DNA from 3 places in the Bacillus sp. UMB0893 genome. Region 2 is predicted to be linked to each of the others. Evidence: predicted binding sites of a transcription regulator. Region 2 holds the regulator's gene; each other region holds the start of a gene.
What was found. Region 2 encodes Rex, which represses fermentation and respiration genes when NADH is low (regulators of the CRP and FNR family bind a similar motif). Its sites were predicted from a motif close to TTGTGAAATATTTCACAA; they were not measured.
Positions count from the first base shown of each region.

Region 1 (6,448 bases), on a different contig from region 2:
GCTTAGAAACTGCCCACAATTCCTACAATATGAAAATCCATTCTATTGATATTTATATTTGTCCCTTTTCGATTGGGATGATTACAATCAGAGCGGAACCTTACAGTATGGATAAGATCCTCACTTTAAGTGAAGCACTCGATTTTATGGATCACTTCCGTGTGCTGGAACCGCTGATTACTGAGGAAAAAGGCACGTCCATTTATGCTGAACAACAAAAATACGATAAAATTCAGGAATTTATCTTCCAAGACCTCTGTCCTTACATCGTTCCTTTTATTGAAAAAAGCAAAAATGATCAGTCTACCTATCTCGGAAGTCTGCCATATTTTATAGATGAAAGAATGTTCGTTTCCAGTCTATTAGTGACGTCTTCCGATGAGAAAATCACAGATGAAGAATTGTTCAGGATTGGCCACATGAATGGCTTTGACAAAAACGGGAAACCATATTTAGCTGCAAGCAACCCAGAATACATCCACAATTATATTAAGAAGCATGTATATGAACGATGGGCTCCAGCCAGTTATCATATCATCAGTGATCATACTTTTGCCTGTCTTACAAATGACATTGAAAATGAAAAAATAATAGCCGAGGAAATGTACGGACAGCTCTATTATAATTTGATTCTTCACCTGTTCTATAAAATCGTGTTATTAAAACTTTCATACAGCTATTCACAGCTCTATATAGACCAAAAACAAGATAAAATGGATAAACTTATTCGTTCCATTACGAATTTTACTGCGAAATACATTTTTTCAGAAATCAGCAGCCGTACAGAAGGCCAAGAATTATCTGTTATGATGAAGGATCGTTTCAAGATCGAAACACTTTACAAAGAAGTAAATAATACAATGGACAGTCTTTATCAGAACCAAGAGAAGCTGGCAAGCAAACGTCATAATTCTCTCTTGCTGATATTAACGACATATACCGTTATATCTGGTATTTATGGAATGAATTTAGTTATAGAAGACTGGAAAGGTAAAATTGAATGGAGTAAGCTTGCAGAATATTCCTTATTTGAATACATCTCACTAATCGTCGCATTATCTGGCATTGCTGTCGGCGGTTTCCTTGCTGGAATTGCAATAATAAAATTAATGAAAGATTATTTAGATAAACGAAAATCAGAAAACCTTGACTGAATGATTTTGTCAAGGTTTTCTGATTTTAATATATTTTATCCTAAAGCAAAAACCCTCAACACAAAGGTGCTTAGTTCACTGTAAAAATACCGATAAAATAAATGTCCAAATACAAACAAAAGCTAATAAACCAAAGCTATATTTTAATGCCATTTTCATTAAAGCAGATTCTTTTCCTGTTTCACCAACTGCTGCAGTTGCAATTGCAATAGATTGTGGAGAAACTAGTTTTGCCATAACTCCCCCGGCAGTGTTCGCAGAAACTAATAATGATGGGTTTGTTCCTATGATATTACCTGCTGTAGCTTGTATTGGAGCAAATAACGTATTGTTATTTACTACAGACCCAGTCATAAATACTCCGATCCATCCTAATATTGGAGATAATACTGGGAAAATATCTCCTGTTGTAGAAATTGCTTCCCCTAAAACAGTTGTTAATCCACCATATGTCATTAACTTAGCTATACCGATAATTGCACATATCATAATGATAGGTATCCAAAATTCTGAAACTGTTTTTTTAAGAGAACAAATCCTTCACTGAAATTAATTGCTTTAGTAGTGCCTATCGTTGTTAAATTTGCTAATAAAATGGCTGTACCTGTAGCTCCTATTAAATCAATGCCAATATTTATTGATGATCCTGGTATAACGAATTTCATTACAGAAGATTCAAGGATTGCACCTTCAGTAAATAAACCTTTAAATGCTGGCAGACTCCAGAATAATATAAATATGGTCAATAAATAAAATGGAGACCATGCCTTTATAACTTCGCTCATTGAATGCTTTTCAACTTCACAGTTCTTCCCATTGAGTAAAAATATTTGTTTAGGCTGCCATTTTTTAAGAAATAATGCCAACAGTCCCATAGCTAAAAGAGAAGGTATAATATCAGCTAACTCTGGTCCTACAAATAGCGTAATAATAGCTTGGGTCACTGTATAGGTAATCGATGTCACTAAAATAGCTGGTAATACTTCTTTTATACCTTTAATCCCATCGATTAACCATATTAATAAAAATGGAATGGTGAAATTAATGATTGGCAGTGTTAAAGCAGTCATGATTGACACATTCATTGAGGTTACATTACCCTCCAGACCAAATGTATCTATGATGCCCACAGGAATACCAATTGCTCCAAAAGCCCCTGATGCACCATTAGCTATCAAACAAAGCATTGCTGCCTGTAATGGTTTGAATCCCAACGAAACTAATAGAACAGCACATATTGCAATTGGAACACCAAAACCTGCCGCTCCTTCAAGAAATGCGTTAAAGCAGAATCCAATTAATAAGAGCTGAAGACGCTGGTCTTTTGAAATCCCCGCTATACTGCCACGTAAAATATCAAATTTCCCCGATTTAACTGCAATTTTATAAAGCCAAACTGCCATTACAATAATGTACCCAATTGGCCATACCCCTTGTATTGCACCTTGTATGACACTCCCTATTAAATCTCCAATAGGTAACTTGAATACGAAAAGGACGATGAGGAAGGTTACCAATAGATTTAAAAGCACTGCATGAATACCTTTCATTTTAAATACGGTCAAACATAAAAGGAACAAAAGGATCGGTATAGCTGCAACTATTGCTGAAATGATAAGATTATTAAAAGGATTGAAAGTATCTACTAACATAATAACTGCTCCCTTACATATTTCTTACTTAAGAAATAAGCCTACTCCCAAAATAGAGCCTGAATATCTTTAAGAGTTTTAACAGAATGTGAAAACTTTTCTTTTTCGCTTTCATTTAATGAAATCTCAACAATATTTTTTACACCTGTTCGTGTAATGACAGATGGAACACCAACATAAACATTTTCGTGACCATATTCACCTTTTAAAAATGCTCCAACTGGTAAGATTACATTTTCATTTTTTAAAATTGCTCTTGTTATTCGTGCTAATCCCATTGCTATTCCATAATACGTTGCTCCTTTGGATTCAATAATTTTATATGCAGCATCACGAACCTTTACGGAAATCTCTTCTTTTCTTTCTTCTGTTAACTTTGGAGCTATTGGTGTTCCAGAAATATTCGCCGTACTCCATACCGGAAGTTGTGAATCACCATGTTCACCAATGATATAGGCATGAACACTTGTTGGTGCAGTATCAAATTCTTCACTTAATAAAAAGCGAAATCTTGCAGTATCCAATATTGTCCCTGAACCAATAATTCTTTCTTTCTGCAGACCTGAGAATTTCCATGTAGCATATGTCAATATATCCACTGGATTCGTTGCAACTAAGAAAATGCCATTAAATCCAGATGCCATAATTCTGCCTACAATAGATTCAAAAATATTCACGTTTTTACCTACAAGATCAAGTCTAGTTTCACCCGGTTTTTGTGCTGCACCAGCACAAATAACTACAAGTGCGGCATCCATACAGTCTTCATATGAACCAAATTTAATTTTCATAGCGCTAGGGGCATAAACAATACCATGATCTAGGTCCATTACATCGCCTTTTGCTTTTTCTTCATTTAAGTCAACAAGAACCAACTCATCACATATACCTTGATTCATCAATGCATACGCGTAACTTGAACCTACTGAACCTGTTCCAATTAAAACCACTTTATTACCCAGTGTTAAATTCATAACGATTGCCTCCTATTTTTGTGAAGTATTTCACAAGAAAGAATAATATGAAATGGACAAATTCCATTTACGAATTGGTGAAACATACTTTAGTTTAACCATTTTCTAAATAGTGAAATTTATCCTGTATTCACTGCTTATTTCTCTTTTAATTTGTGAAATATTTCACATGTTAGTTTGTAAAAAGATTCACATTATTTCCACGCTTTAAATATACTCCTGTTTTTTCAGAACTTCAATAGAGTTCACGTATATGTCACAATTCTTACGCTTTAACCTATGTATTCCTATCTTATTCAAATGAATAGAATCTTTAAAATCTCAAATACTAACCACAGTCATATATTACAAGGGATGCCGATACTGTGTTTAGCATCTAAAGTACTCAAACTTCCATCTTCAAAAATATGGTATTCAAAAATACCACAATAAGTATGAATCGGTGCAAAGCTCTGAACTAACAGTTGATTCTTTTCAGGTGTAGAAGGTGTTATAAAACCAAAATTTTCTACTGCATGTTTAGTTCTAGCAGGCAAATACAACCTCATTCCAATCATTAAATATCCGATAGCAGACCGTTATATAAACGTATAGTTTCAACTGGAGTGAAACTCATTTTGGAAATGGAATATAACGAATCCCCAGGTTGAACAATATACATATCTGTTGGAATGAGTAAATCTTGTCCTGGTACTAAATATCCGTTTTTATCCGTTCATTATGCGTATGCTATCCATAGAAACTTGATATTTTGCTGCAATAGAGAATAAGGAATCACTAGATTTAACTATATAAATAAACATAGGTCCACCTCATTTCAGCAGGTAACTGATTAATTTAATTTATGTAATTATTATTTTTGTATGTCAGAATCATCAAAAAAGCCCTTAATTTCAAAACTGAGGGACTGCTGCAGATTTAACGCCTTTAATGTGGAATACAAGTGCATGGGGACTTCTAACCTTATTTCTTATTAATCTTTGTAATACACGAAAAAAGTCATTCATAAAAATTTGGTGGTCAAAAAATGGTCAGATTTGTGGTCAACGCTATTCTATATAAAATTTTAAGAATTATAAAAAACCCCTGACACCAATGGCATCAGGGTTTTTAGGTATTAATATTGAGACATATACTGTTCTCTTTCCCAAGGGTGAACTTGAGTACGGAACATATCCCATTCAATTTCTTTCGCTTCGATAAAGTGCTCGTATAAATGATCGCCAAGCGCATTAATAATAATTTCATCTGTTTTCAAGTTATCAAGTGCTTGTGCAAGTGTTGCAGGAAGATCTACAATCCCATTTTCTACACGTTCTTCCTTAGTCATCACATAGATGTTGCGATCGATTGGTTTTGGAGCAGAAAGTTTGTTCTTGATTCCATCTAATCCAGCTGCAAGCAACACAGACATTGCTAAATATGGGTTAGCAGCAGGATCAACACTTCGTACTTCTACGCGTGTGCTTAAACCGCGTGATGCTGGGATACGGATTAACGGACTTCTGTTTTGTGCTGACCAAGCAACATAGCATGGCGCCTCATAGCCAGGAACTAATCGTTTGTAAGAGTTAACAGTCGGATTTGTAACAGCTGTGAAGTTTGGAGCATGCTTAATGATGCCGGCGATGAAATGTTTAGCTGTTTCGCTTAATTCAAGTTCACTGTTTTTGTCATAAAAAGCATTTACGCCGTTTGTGAATAATGATAAGTTCATGTGCATTCCAGATCCGTTTACACCAAACAGTGGTTTTGGCATGAATGTAGCATGCAGACCATGTTTGCGGGCAATCGTTTTAACAACAAGTTTAAACGTTTGAATGTCGTCACAAGCTTTTACTGCACCAGCGTATTTGAAATCAATTTCATGCTGTCCAGGAGCTACCTCATGGTGGGAAGCTTCAATTTCAAAGCCCATCTCTTCAAGCTCAAGCACGATATCGCGTCGGCAATTTTCGCCAAGATCCGTAGGAGCTAAATCAAAGTAGCCGCCATGGTCATTTAATTCAAGAGTTGGCTCGCCTTTTTCATCAAGTTTGAATAAGAAGAATTCCGGCTCAGGCCCAAGATTGAAATCTGTGAATCCTAAGTCTTCCATTTCTTTAAGCATACGTCTTAAATTGTTACGGGGATCTCCTTGAAATGGAGTTCCATCAGGGCTATAAATATCACAGATAAAACGAGCTACTTTTCCTTTTTCAGAAGTCCATGGGAAGATAACAAATGTATCGATGTCAGGGAACAGATACATGTCAGACTCTTCAATACGGACAAAACCTTCGATAGAAGAACCATCAAACATACATTTGTTGTCCAATGCTTTTTCAAGCTGACTCACTGGAATTTCAACATTTTTAATTGTTCCAAGGATATCTGTAAACTGTAAACGGATGTACTTTACGTTTTCTTCTTGTACTAATTGTACAATATCTTCTCTAGTATACTTAGCCATTCTGAAAATCCTCTCCTAACAATACAATGATTTATTTATTTTAATTTAGGTGAATCTAAGTTCGTATCAGTGAAAAAATCTCGACATGTCTCCTTGTCTTAAAGATGATCTTTGAAAACGCCCTGCCTGCATAAGCTCAGCTTTCAGCAATTTTCGCAGTTCAGCATCGGATAAATCCGGTTTTTCCACTTTTTTAGGTTGTTCCTCATTTGGCAA
Region 1 is NZ_PKLB01000001.1:1,048,186-1,054,633, reverse strand. It holds gene CYJ36_RS05340 (hypothetical protein) at 1-1,154, shown strand, start outside; partial or broken gene CYJ36_RS05335 (L-lactate permease) at 1,230-2,806, opposite strand; gene CYJ36_RS05330 (L-lactate dehydrogenase) at 2,848-3,780, opposite strand; gene CYJ36_RS05325 (hypothetical protein) at 4,119-4,316, opposite strand; gene glnA (type I glutamate--ammonia ligase) at 4,898-6,232, opposite strand; gene CYJ36_RS05305 (MerR family transcriptional regulator) at 6,299-6,448, opposite strand, start outside.
Region 1: the regulator Rex is predicted to act here: its motif matches at 3,934-3,951, upstream of CYJ36_RS05330 (L-lactate dehydrogenase).

Region 2 (6,448 bases):
TTATAATCCTTTACCATTCAATCATTATGGCTGAATTAACATGTTATATACTTGTTATGAAAACTCTAACATCGTTATCTACCTACACCTTTAATGATTTATGATACAATAGTGCCTAGTGAAATTGCTTCTTTTTAATGTTTTGACTGAAAGCCAGTAAAGGAGTCGTTAGTTTGAAGAAAGAATATTGGTTGATTATTTTGACATACATAGTGATGCAGTTTTCAGGCATTTTGGGCATTCCTTTATTGCTTCGGATGGGGATAGGTGAAGGCGAATCACAGCGGATGGCTCAGATTACGGCATCAGGCTACTGGACGGTTGCAAGCTTTGCGGTTGCATTCGCCATTGTTCTGCTCCTTCTTCGCAATCATTTTAAAAGCAATGAATTCAGAGGAGATGCCTCACCTGTCAGCACTTCAGTCTTGTGGGCAGTCGGCGGGGTTTTTATGGCACTGTTCGTTCAGGTCCTGGCAGCAAATATCGAAATTCAGGTTTTTGGAATTGAAGGCGAGTCGGAAAACACGAAGGTCATCATGGAGGTTTTGCAGGTTACACCTCTATTGATTCTCGTCACATCCATCATTGGGCCGATTTTGGAAGAAATTATTTTCAGAAAGATCTTATTCGGGGTCTTGTATCAGCGGATTAATTTCTTTTTATCCGCACTAATCAGTTCACTTGTGTTTGCACTGGTCCATGGTGAACCTCAGCACGTTCTGCTATACGGATCTATGGGGTTTGTGTTTGCCTTTCTATATGTAAAAACGAAACGAATCTTAGTTCCTATTTTTGCGCATGTTGCGATGAATACGTTTGTCGTCATTCTGCAAACTAACAGGGAACAGCTTGAGGAGATGCTGAAGCAGGCGGAACAAATGCAATTTATTTTTGGAGGCATGTAAGAATGAGAACAAGCCCAATTTCAATGGGGATTTTTTACTTATCAATGGGCATTCTGTTTACCTATCTTGCGGTTAACAGTTCAGGTGAAGGACTATGGTCGTTCCCGACAATCCTGCTTATGCTCATCGCTACGTTTGATCTGGGAGTAGCGCTTAGAATGTTTAATCTCTCTTTTAAAAAGAAAAAGAAATAGGCTCTTTGCTAAGGGTTTATTGCTGTTCTTTCGTATTTAGTGTATTCAATCGTTAATTAAGGAATAGCTTCTAGTAATATTAGTAGAAAAGAGTACGAAATTCTCATGATAAACGTGAATAAATCTTACTAATAGAAACAACAATCTATGCGAAAACAGCCAAGTAGTAAAAACAGGGTGGTCCAAGGCATGCTGAATGCAGCCAATTGGATCACCCTTCTTTATTTGCTTCTTCAAACTGTACCTTCTGTGCCTTTCGATAAGCAAATCTTGATACAACTATGCTTATTTCATAAAGGATAAACAACGGCACCGATACCATCAGATGCGAGACAAGCTCAGGCGGTGTTATTAATGCTGCAATTACGAGCAGAGCAAAATAAGCATATTTCCTGATTTTCGCTAGAAACATCGGCGTTACAATGCCGAGCCTCGTTAAAAACATGATAACTACCGGAAGCTGAAACAGCAAACCAAACGGAACGGTTAATTGAATTAAAAACTGAAAATACTCATTAATCCCAATCACCTGCTGAATCTCCAAATCGTTGGAGAATTCTTCCATAAAGTCTACGATGAAGGGGAATAATAGAAAATAAGAAAAGCTAATGCCTGCAAGAAACAATCCGATCGAAATCGGAATATAGCTTAGCGTAACTCTTCTTTCCTTTTCGTAAAGACCAGGACTCACAAAAGCCCACAGCTGATAGAGTATGATCGGTGATGTAATAATAAAAGCAATAATAAATGAGAATTGCATATAAACCATAAGCGGATCTGTCATACGAAAGGAATTCAGCGTTAAATTCTGAGCCTCATTCGTATGCTGCAAATAGATAATAATTGGCTTTGCTACTAAAAAGCCGGCAATCACAGAAAGGAACAGGAAAAAGACCGTTATGATCAGCCTTTTCCTCAATTCGGCAATGTGATCGTAAACCGACATTTCGTTTTGTTTCATGATAGCTTTCATCCTATCTTACTTCTCTTCATTCTTTTTATCATCATCGTCGTCCGCTAGATTTTTCGTCGCTTGTTTAAACTCGCGCAATGAGTTGCCCACTGCTTTTCCAAGCTCAGGCAGCTTCTTTGGACCAAAAATTAAGAGTGCTGCAAAAACAATTAACAACAAACTTCCAAAGCCGATATTCGGCATTTCATTCACCCCTGTTCTTAAGCGTTTGGATAATGCTTCAAAAAGTAAACGAGCGATTGCAGCTCAACAGCTAAATCAATATGATGAATCCTGATTTCTTCAGGAACATTCAATCTGGCAGGTGTAAAATTAAGTATTCCTTTTATTCCTTTTGCAATCAGCCTGTCTGTAATCGATTGGGCCACGTGTGCAGGAACCGTCAAAATAGCGACTGTCACGTCTTTAGGAAGCTTTTCCTCTAAATCGTTTAAATTTAAAATTGGAACATCGCCAATTTCAGTGCCGATTTTTTCTTCATCCACATCAAATGCAAGTGAGATTACCGTATTGTTATTCTTAGTGAAGTTATAGTGCAAAAAGGCTGTGCCTAAATTACCTACTCCAATTAACGTAACTTTCGTAACCTCATCCTGGTCGAGCGTTTTTCTGAAAAAAGAAAGAAGATAATTTACATTATACCCATATCCTTTTTTCCCAAGAGCTCCAAAGTAGGAAAAATCCCTGCGGATCGTTGCAGAATCTACTTTGACCGCATCACTTAACTCAGCAGATGAAACACGCTGCTTGCCGGATGCATGCAAGTTTTTTAAAAAACGATAGTATAATGGCAAGCGCTTGGCAGTAGCTTGCGGAATCTTCGATTGTTCAATGTTGTTCACATTCTATCCCCCACATTCAAAGCTACAGGTTCCTCTCGTTTATAATCCCCGCTTTTTCCTCCTGTTTTCTCAGACAGATAGGCAGGACCGATTATTAACCCTTTATCTAGTGCTTTACACATATCATATACAGTCAGTGCGCAGACAGAAACAGAAGTTAGCGCTTCCATTTCAACACCTGTACTCCCTGTTGTTTTTACAGTCGAAGCAATCTCCAGATGATAGAGTTCACCTTCTATTTTCCACTGATATTCTAAATTGATTCCTTTTAGTGGAATTGGATGGCACATCGGAACGATATTCCAGGTGTTCTTTGCTGCCATTATACCAGCTACCTGGGCAACAGCAAGCACATCACCCTTCTTAAGCTTTTGATTTACGATTTGTTCATATACATGTTTCTTCATTACGACGCTGGACCTTGCAACAGCTGTACGTACAGAATCTTGCTTATTCGATATATCAACCATTTTGGCTCTGCCCTGCTGGTTAAAATGAGTAAAATTTGACATCTTTTACGCCCCTCATACTAGACTATACACTATTTTATCAAATCTGTCTTTTTACTTATTGTTACAAATGTTTGCCCTGCAAGAGGTACAATCATTGCGGCTCCCTCTTTGATGAGCTACACTTAAACTATCATAGCCTGAGGTGAAAATACATGATTTTGCTACAAATAAACCAGCTGTCAAAATATTTTGCTGCTGATCTCATATTATCGAATATTAAGCTGGAAATTCAAACACGCGACAAAATTGCACTAGTAGGACGCAATGGCGCCGGCAAATCAACATTGCTGAAGATTATAGCAGGCCAGCTTTCTTATGAATCCGGAGAGATTATTAAACCTAAAGGCGTTTCGATTGGATATCTTGCACAGGATACAGGTCTTGAGTCTAATCTTTCCATTTGGGATGAAATGCTGTCTGTTTTTCAATTTTTAAAAGATATGGAAATGAAGATGCGTGATCTCGAACAAAAGATGGCAAATACAGATCCATCTGAACGGGAGTTTGAACAATATCTGAAAGAGTACGATCGTCTTCAGATTGATTTTAAGGAAAAAGGCGGCTACCAATACGAAGCAGATATCCGCTCTGTCCTTCACGGACTCGGATTTTCCAAGTTTGATGTCTCTGCCCCGATTCAATCGTTAAGCGGCGGACAGAAAACGCGATTGGCACTCGGAAAATTACTCTTAACCAGTCCGGATTTATTAGTCCTTGATGAGCCGACAAACCATCTTGACATTGAGACACTGTCTTGGCTTGAGCAATATTTGCAAAGTTATCCCGGCGCTATTTTAATCGTCTCGCACGACCGCTACTTTCTTGATAAAGTGGTCAGTCAAGTGTATGAAATTTCCCGGACGACAAGCATCAAATATACTGGAAACTACAGCAGCTACCTGCAGCAAAGCGCTGACAATTATGAGCGCGAATTAAAGCTATACGAAAAACAGCAGGATGAAGTAGCGAAACTGAAAGACTTTATTCAAAAAAATATGGCGAGGGCCTCAACAACAAAGCGTGCTCAAAGCCGCAGAAAAAAACTTGACCGAATGGAATTGATGGACAGGCCATTAGGCGATGAAAAGTCTGCTCATTTCAGGTTTGATATTGAAAGGCAGAGCGGCAATGATGTTTTGAAAGCAAAGGACATTGCCGTTTCGTATGATGGGGAATCACCCATCATTTCAAACGTCTCGTTTTCAATCAATAGAGGAGACAGCATTGCTCTTGTAGGGCCAAATGGTATTGGAAAATCAACACTTTTAAAAACCATCATTCAAAAAATGACTCCCTTTCGTGGGGCTTTTGAAATTGGTTCTGGTGTAAAAATTGGCTACTATGACCAGGAACAGGCTAATTTAACATCGAATAAACGTGTGCTTGATGAGCTTTGGGATGAATATCCGTTGTTGCCTGAAAAAGAAATTCGGACCGTTCTTGGAAATTTCCTATTTTCAGGTGATGATGTTCTTAAGAACGTTTCTACTTTAAGCGGCGGTCAAAAAGCAAGATTGGCTCTTGCAAAGCTCATGCTTCAAAAGGCTAATTTGCTAATACTTGATGAGCCGACAAACCATCTCGACCTTGACAGCAAAGAAGTCCTTGAAAATGCTTTGATTGATTATCCTGGCACGATTCTTTTCGTATCGCACGACAGATATTTCATTAACCGCATCGCTACAAAAGTTTATGAATTATCATCAGGCGGAATATATGAATTTTTAGGTGACTATGATTATTATCAAACAAAAAAAGCAGAGCAGCTTGAGCTTGCAAACCTTGATTCGGTCCCAGATATCAAACCTAAAGATAATCAGAATAAACGATCATACGAACAAGATAAAGAAGCCAAAAAGTTGGAGAGACAAAAACAGAGAAGACTTCAGGAAGTAGAAGAACGAATCTCTATTATTGAATTGCAGATTGAAAAAAATGAAGAATTATTATGTGATCCAGCCATCTACCAAGACCATACAAAGGTTCAGGAAATTAATTCTGAAAATGACGGCTATCAAGCAGAATTAGAAAACCTTATGAACGAATGGGAATTGCTTCAAGAGGATTGATAAAAAAAGCGTAAGCGCCTTGGTCAGCTCCGACAGGCAGATAAGGATCTGCCGGAAAAGTCCGGTTTTGACTTTTTTGGCGGAGCCGTTCTGACCGAGGAGTTAGGCGCTTGCGCTAGACATTGATGCTGGAAATTATTATTATTCTGAAAATAGACGAAAAGCGCAAATCATAAATAGCCTTATTTCATTATCCACAATCAATAAAATCTGTAAGTTAGATGCAAGATCAAAAAAACAGTGCCAAATTTGGCACTGTTTTTTAGTTATCCACACGTAAAAATGTTATTATAAAAGGTTTCTACTCTATTATTCACATTATCCACAAAATATCACTCTTTTATCCACATTATCCACATGTTATTCAGAGCTTAAACATCAAGCTTTTTTTAAAGCTTCTTCATGTTATTAGAACGCATGTGGATAAGGTGTTAATATCTCATATTAGCTTGGCAATTCCAAACCTGGATTTGCATTCATTCTCAAATTTCCTGAAATCCCTTTATCATAAAAAACACTTCCTGCTGCTGCAATCATTGCCGCATTATCAGTACAAAGCGATAGTGGCGGAATCAGCAATTCTACAGTCGGAAATTCTTTGAATTTACTTTCCAGAGCTGCCCTCAAGCCGCGATTCGCTGCTACTCCACCCGCAAGCAGGACTTGCTTTACATGGTATTTTTCAGCTGCTGAAGCTGTTTTTGTTACTAATACATCAATGACGCTTGCTTGAAAGCTTGCAGCTAAATCGTTTGGATCAATCACTTCGCCGCGCTGCTCTGCATTATGAAGTGTGTTTATAACAGCCGATTTTAAACCGCTGAAACTAAAGTTATAGGAGTCAGGCTCAAGCCAGGCTCTCGGTAAGTTTAAGACAGGTGATCCCTCCATTGCCATTCGGTCAATATGAGGCCCTCCCGGATATGGGAGCTGGAGTGTTCTTGCTACTTTGT
Region 2 is NZ_PKLB01000016.1:3,831-10,278, reverse strand. It holds gene CYJ36_RS22855 (CPBP family intramembrane glutamic endopeptidase) at 174-905, shown strand; gene CYJ36_RS22850 (YdiK family protein) at 908-1,099, shown strand; gene tatC (twin-arginine translocase subunit TatC) at 1,311-2,060, opposite strand; gene CYJ36_RS22840 (twin-arginine translocase TatA/TatE family subunit) at 2,079-2,255, opposite strand; gene CYJ36_RS22835 (redox-sensing transcriptional repressor Rex) at 2,273-2,914, opposite strand; gene moaC (cyclic pyranopterin monophosphate synthase MoaC) at 2,911-3,426, opposite strand; gene CYJ36_RS22825 (ABC-F family ATP-binding cassette domain-containing protein) at 3,579-5,495, shown strand; gene tsaD (tRNA (adenosine(37)-N6)-threonylcarbamoyltransferase complex transferase subunit TsaD) at 5,940-6,448, opposite strand, start outside.

Region 3 (6,448 bases), on a different contig from region 2:
GTCCTCCTAATCTGAATACTATTTTAGTTTATCATGAAATGGAAGGAAGTTTCCTTTTTAACCCCTCATTAACAGGCAGCTTCACTTTATATGTAAAGGTTCTTTTCGTAAAGCTTGTTGCTTTTAGAAAAAATGGTAAAAACTTTAGTGGATTGTAGGGGAAGGCACTTGACTCCTGCTGGATATAGAGGGGAAAGCAAGTGCCTGCAGCGGAAATCCACGGGTTATATTTATATCCAATAACAACAATCAATGCGAGAACAGCCTATGTAAAAGAAAGGGAGAAAGGATTATGAAAAGATTATGTGTAATACCTTGCGGAAATAAAAAAATTTGGGATAAGGAACCGCATCTTGGTAAAGCCGAAGCGCAGTTCGCTTATATTGGCACCTTTCATTTGCTGTGTCAGCAATATGCAAGAGTATTTTTTGATGATTGGGTGATACTTTCTGCTAAACATGGTTTTTTGAGGCCAAGTGATTATGTTCCAGGTAATTATGATGTTTCATTTAATATGAAATCAGATGAAGTAATCAATCTTGAACAATTAAAGATGCAATCAGCTGATAAATCCTTGTCACAATATAAAAGTTTTGTAGTTTTAGGGGGTAAGAAATTTAGACCTATCATTGAAACCATTTTTGAAGGAGAATATATTTATCCTCTTGAGTCATGCACTGGAATTGGATATATGCAGCAAAAGCTTAAAAAGGCACTGTTAGCAAACCATGAAATTTAATAAAGTTCAGTTATTATTCTAATTCTTTATTGTCGAAATATACAGATAACTTCATAAAGTGTTATAATAATAGATAGAATAATAATGAAAAGGTGCTGCGATGAACAAATATACCGGTCGAATTATGATTGTTTCATTAGCTGTATTTATTCTATTCATTTGGAATATCTATGATTATTATTTTGTGAGCCATTCGATACATTGGATGCTCCGCAGTATTCTATACATCATAATCTTGGCTGTAGTTTGGAAATTCGGGGCTTATTTTGATCGTTCAAAACTGTTAATTAAACAGTTAAGCGAGAGTCAGCGCCGGTACAAAAATCTTCTGGATGAGACAAAAATGGTCCTTGATAATATTCAGGAAGTTGTGTTTCAGACAGATGGTGAAGGGAATTTTATTTATTTAAATCCTGCATGGACGGCTGTGACTGGATACAAACGGGCTGAGAGCCTGTATTCAAGTTTTTACCACTATCTTCCTTTTGAAGAGAAGTCAAAAGTGAAAACGACGCTTATGGATTATACCTATTCTAAAAGCCAAGAGGGCAGACTGGAAACAACGTATCGCAAAAAAAGCGGCGGTGAATTTTTTGCAGATGTGCACTTTAAAATGTACTACGATCAGGATGGATATTTAATTGGGACTGTCGGAACCATACACGATATTACAGAGCGTAAACTCGCTGAGCAAGAGTGGAGGGAGTTGAATGAGCATTTGGCATTAAAGTCTCAGAAACTCTCGATCGCAGGACAGCTTGCTGCAGGGATTGCTCATGAGGTCAGAAATCCGCTTACATCTATCAACGGGTTTCTGCAGCTGATCAAAAATGAATTTCCTGAAAAAGATACATATTTCAATATCATCTTTGAGGAAATTAAAAGAATTGAGCTTGTTTTAAGTGAAATGCTAGTTCTTTCCAAACCGCAGGCTATACATTTTAAGGAAAAGAATGTAATCACTATTCTTGACCAAGTAGCGGCCTTGATTGAATCGAACGCAACATTAAATAATATTCAATTAGTAAAAGAATTGCCGGAAGATGAAATTTTAGTAGATTGCGATGAAAATCAATTAAAGCAAGTTTTTATCAATTTAATAAAAAATGCGATTGAGGCCATGCCTAATGGGGGAAATATCACATTAAGCTGTTGCGTAAAAGGCAGTTCAGTAATCGTATCTATCACGGATGAAGGTATTGGAATACCAAAAGAAAAAATATCAAAGCTTGGAGAACCGTTTTTTTCTACAAAAGATAAAGGAACTGGTTTAGGGCTGACTGTTTGTTTAAGAATCATTAAAGATCACTATGGCCACATCAATGTTACAAGCCATACTGATGAAGGCACAACGTTTGAGGTTGTGCTGCCTGTAATGAATCATAGGTCATTACTAGAACCTGTTTAAGGAGAATGGGAAGATGAAATGCCATTTATTTGTCTATGGTACACTTCGTTATTTGGAAAAAAATCATAGGTTCATTAAAAATGAGTTTTGCATCGCCCAGCAGGCTTGGGTAAATGGAAGACTTTATCAGACAAGCCATGACTATCCTGCAATGATTCTTGGAGATGAGAGGGTTTATGGTGAATTGTACGAGATTGATGAGGCACTGCTCTTTAAAATACATGAACTAGAAGGCTGCAGCGGACCAGAATCCAGTGACAACCTCTTTGATTTTGTTCCTGTTCGTGTTTATACAGATGTAAAAGAATATGATGCATTTAGTTATGTCATGACTCCAGAGAAAGTAGAAAACAAGCAGGAAATTATTAGCGGTGACTGGAAAGAGCATCATTTTGGATTGAAGAAATCCACTGGAACTCTTTATTTTGCATATGGATCCTGCATGGATGCAGAGCGATTTCGAAAAGCTGCGGTTGATCATCACTTCATTGATGTTGTAGGCTGCGGAAAACTAGAGAATTATTCTGTTAAGTTCACCGTTACAATGGAAGACGGGGGGCGTGCCGATTTAGTGGAAGATGGCGGAAGTGCTGAAGGGATATTGTATCGCGTACCAAGAGAAGCAGTTGAATACCTTTACCTGCGAGAAGGAGTTGACAGTAAACTATATCGTCCAGCCTTTGTAAGTATAGAAGTGAATGGAATGATATATGAACAATGCCTTACGTTTACCGTGATACATAAAAAGGATGAATATCGTCCGCCAGACCATTATTCAGCTGAGATACTGCGGGGTGCAGAAGGAAGACTTGGTGCAGAGTATATTCAGAAAATACGTGATTATATGGAAGGACTCCCCTATTATAAACCGTGATAACAGAGAATAGCTTTCTCTTTGTTTGAACATTTGTTCAATATTTCACAATTTGTTATGAAGCTTTTTCATATAGTTATGTGTGCTAGGTTCATTAGATAATGATACAAAAAGGAGATGCGATTTCATTGGCAGAACTTGATAGTGTCATACTCAGCCGGATGCTTACGACATTAACCCTTGCGTTTCACATTATTTTTGCAACGATAGGAGTAGGAGTACCAGTCTTAATTTCGATCGCAGAATTTATCGGTATCAAGAAAAGAGATCCTCACTATATTCTCCTTGCAAGAAGATGGACTCGGGGATTTGTAGTAACTGTGGCAGTAGGTGTTGTAACAGGAACTTGTATAGGACTGCAGTTATCCTTATTATGGCCAAGTTTCATGGAAATTGCTGGTCAGGTTATATCCTTGCCGCTTTTTATGGAAACGTTCGCTTTTTTCTTTGAAGCAATCTTTCTGGGTATCTATTTATATACGTGGGACCGGTTTGAAAAACCGATTTACCACTGGCTTATTTCAATACCAATCGTCATAGGATCATCAATGTCAGCGGTATTCATTACAACTGTAAATGCGTTTATGAACACTCCGCAAGGTTTTACGCTAAAAGGCAGAACCATTACGGGTATTGACCCGATTGCTGCGATGTTGAATCCTGCAGCACCTTCAAAAGTCTTTCATGTCCTTATGTCCTCTTATATGACATCTGCATTTGTGCTTGCAGCAATAACGGCACTTATGATTATTAAAGGGAGGAAAACAGATTACCATAAAAAAGCCCTTCAAGTTACGATGGTGTCTGCACTTGTATTTTCATTTGGTACTGCCCTTGCAGGGGATCTTTCGGCAAAATTTCTTGCAGAACATCAGCCTGAGAAACTTGCTGCTGGTGAATGGCATTTTGAAACAGAAGCCGGTGCGGATTTGATTTTATATGGCACATTAAATGACGAAGGGGAAATTGAAAATGAGATTCGTATTCCAAAGATGCTCAGTTTTCTCTCCTTCAATGATTTAGATGCAGAAGTAACGGGTCTAAATGAGATTGAAGAAGATTTGAGACCGCCATTATGGATTCATTATTTGTTTGATACGATGATTACGATTGGGATGTATGGGCTCGGAATATCATTACTATTTGTATTGTTTGGAAAAATAAGAAGTTTGAATGGTTTTCAATCATGGCTGCTATGGCCGATTGTGGCTGCTGGTCCGCTTTCAATGATTGCTATAGAGGCGGGGTGGATATTTGCTGAAGTCGGCCGGCAGCCATGGATTCTTAGAGGTTATATGAAGGTAGCTGAAGGAGCTACAACTTCAGATCATGTAGGATTGATGTTTCTGCTGTTTTTCGGCTTGTACACACTTCTTGGGACGCTATGTATCATTGTACTATTGAGGATGTTTAAAGAAAATCCGGCTGAAGCCGAGCTTGAGTACCGATTTAAATAGGAAGGGGAAAATGATATGGACATTCCAATTATCGGCATGACAGTTCTGTGGATTTTTCTATATGGATACCTAATTGTTGCCTCTATTGACTTTGGAGCTGGTTTTTTTGCTTTTTATGCCCAAATGACAAAGCGGGATGATATCGTAAATAACCTGATAAGCCGTTATTTATCACCTGTTTGGGAAGTGACCAATGTATTTTTCGTCTTCTTTTTTGTCGGGATTGTAGGCTTTTTTCCCCAAACGGCTTATTATTATGGAACAGCTTTGCTCGTTCCCGGCAGCATTGCGCTAGTATTAATCGCAATCCGGGGTTCTTTTTACGCTTTTGGGAATTATGGGGCAAAGGACAGTCTTTTCTATACATTTTTATATGGAGCAACGGGGCTTCTTATTCCTGCTTCGTTATCAACAGCCCTGTCAATATCTGAAGGAGGCTTTTTAGAAGAACGAAATGGCACTGTCGTTTTTTTGACAAAAGAATTATTTACTAGCTTTTATTCCTGGAGTGTAGTCTTTCTTGCAATCGTGTCTGTACTCTTCATAAGTGCATCTTTTTTAACCTACTATGCGGATCGTGCCTCAGACAGCAAAGCACTGGAGCTGCTTAGAAGGTTTGCACTCTTTTGGGCACCGCCAACTATATTGGCTAGTTTCCTTGTTTTTCTCTCATTGAAGCAGCACAATCCGGGGCATTTCAAGCAAGCGCTTGAAATGTGGTGGATGTTTGGACTATCCCTTTTATTTTTTATGATTTCCGTCTGGCTTATCTATACTGGTAAAAAATATGGAACAGCATTTATAATGGTCATGCTTCAATTCTTCTTTGCATTCTTTGGTTATGGAGCTTCCCATTTGCCGTATATTCTTAATCCATTTGTTACCATTTACTCTGGATATACGAATGAAACAATGGGCATCACACTTGTCGTTGTCTTTATTGCCGGGCTGCTGCTCCTGATCCCGTCGCTAGTATTGCTTTTGCGGTTATTTTTATTTGATGCTGATTACGTTAAAGGGAAAAGGTAAACTTGAAATCATTTTTACTATTGTCGCTGGTATGTTAAAATCTGCTTATAGAATGATCGCTGGAGGGCTTACATATGAAAAAAGATTTTGCAGTAATTGGTTTAGGACGATTCGGGGGCAGTATTTGCCGAGAGTTAAGTGAAGAAGGCATGGAAGTGATGGCTATTGATCTTGATGAAGATAAAGTAAATGAATTTGCCAATATTGCTTCCCACGCTGTGGTTGGCGATTCAACGGACGAAGCTGTATTAAAAAGCCTGGGAATTCGTAACTTTGATCATGTTATCGTCGCAATCGGTGATAATATTCAATCAAGTATTTTGACAACACTGATGTTAAAAGAACTTGGAGTGAAATTTATTACTGTAAAAGCCCAAAACGATTATCATGAAAAAGTATTATCTAAAATAGGTGCCGATCGGATTGTTCATCCAGAAAGAGACATGGGGAGAAGAATCGCACATAATCTAATTTCAAATAATGTTCTTGATTATCTGGAACTTTCTGATGAACATAGCATCGTTGAAATTGTCGTCAATAACAAACTTTCAGGCCACACGCTGATTGATCTTGACATACGTGCTAAATATGGAATAAACATCGTGGCGATTAAAAGAGGAAAAGAAATTTTTGTTTCCCCGCAAGCAGATGAAGTGATTCATAAGGAAGATATTTTAATCGTAATTGGTGCAGATACTGATATTGATCGCTTTGAAAAAAGAGTATTAGAAGCTTAAATATAAAAAGACACTCATGTGTCTTTTTTATATTGCAAAAATAAAAGGTTAGTGTGCATCTTGGCAAGCGTAAGCACCTAATTTAATGAAAAAAAGAAATGCTTATGAATTCGCACTGCTGATTTTCTTGCCGTTTAGGAAATTATAAAAGGTAACAAGTTGTGGATGATGAAATAAAGTTATCTACGGCAAGGTTCGGCGCCT
Region 3 is NZ_PKLB01000001.1:724,869-731,316, forward strand. It holds gene CYJ36_RS03695 (DUF6884 domain-containing protein) at 293-739, shown strand; gene CYJ36_RS03700 (ATP-binding protein) at 840-2,147, shown strand; gene CYJ36_RS03705 (gamma-glutamylcyclotransferase) at 2,161-3,021, shown strand; gene CYJ36_RS03710 (cytochrome ubiquinol oxidase subunit I) at 3,123-4,478, shown strand; gene CYJ36_RS03715 (cytochrome d ubiquinol oxidase subunit II) at 4,494-5,507, shown strand; gene CYJ36_RS03720 (potassium channel family protein) at 5,582-6,244, shown strand.
Region 3: the regulator Rex is predicted to act here: its motif matches at 3,055-3,072, upstream of CYJ36_RS03710 (cytochrome ubiquinol oxidase subunit I).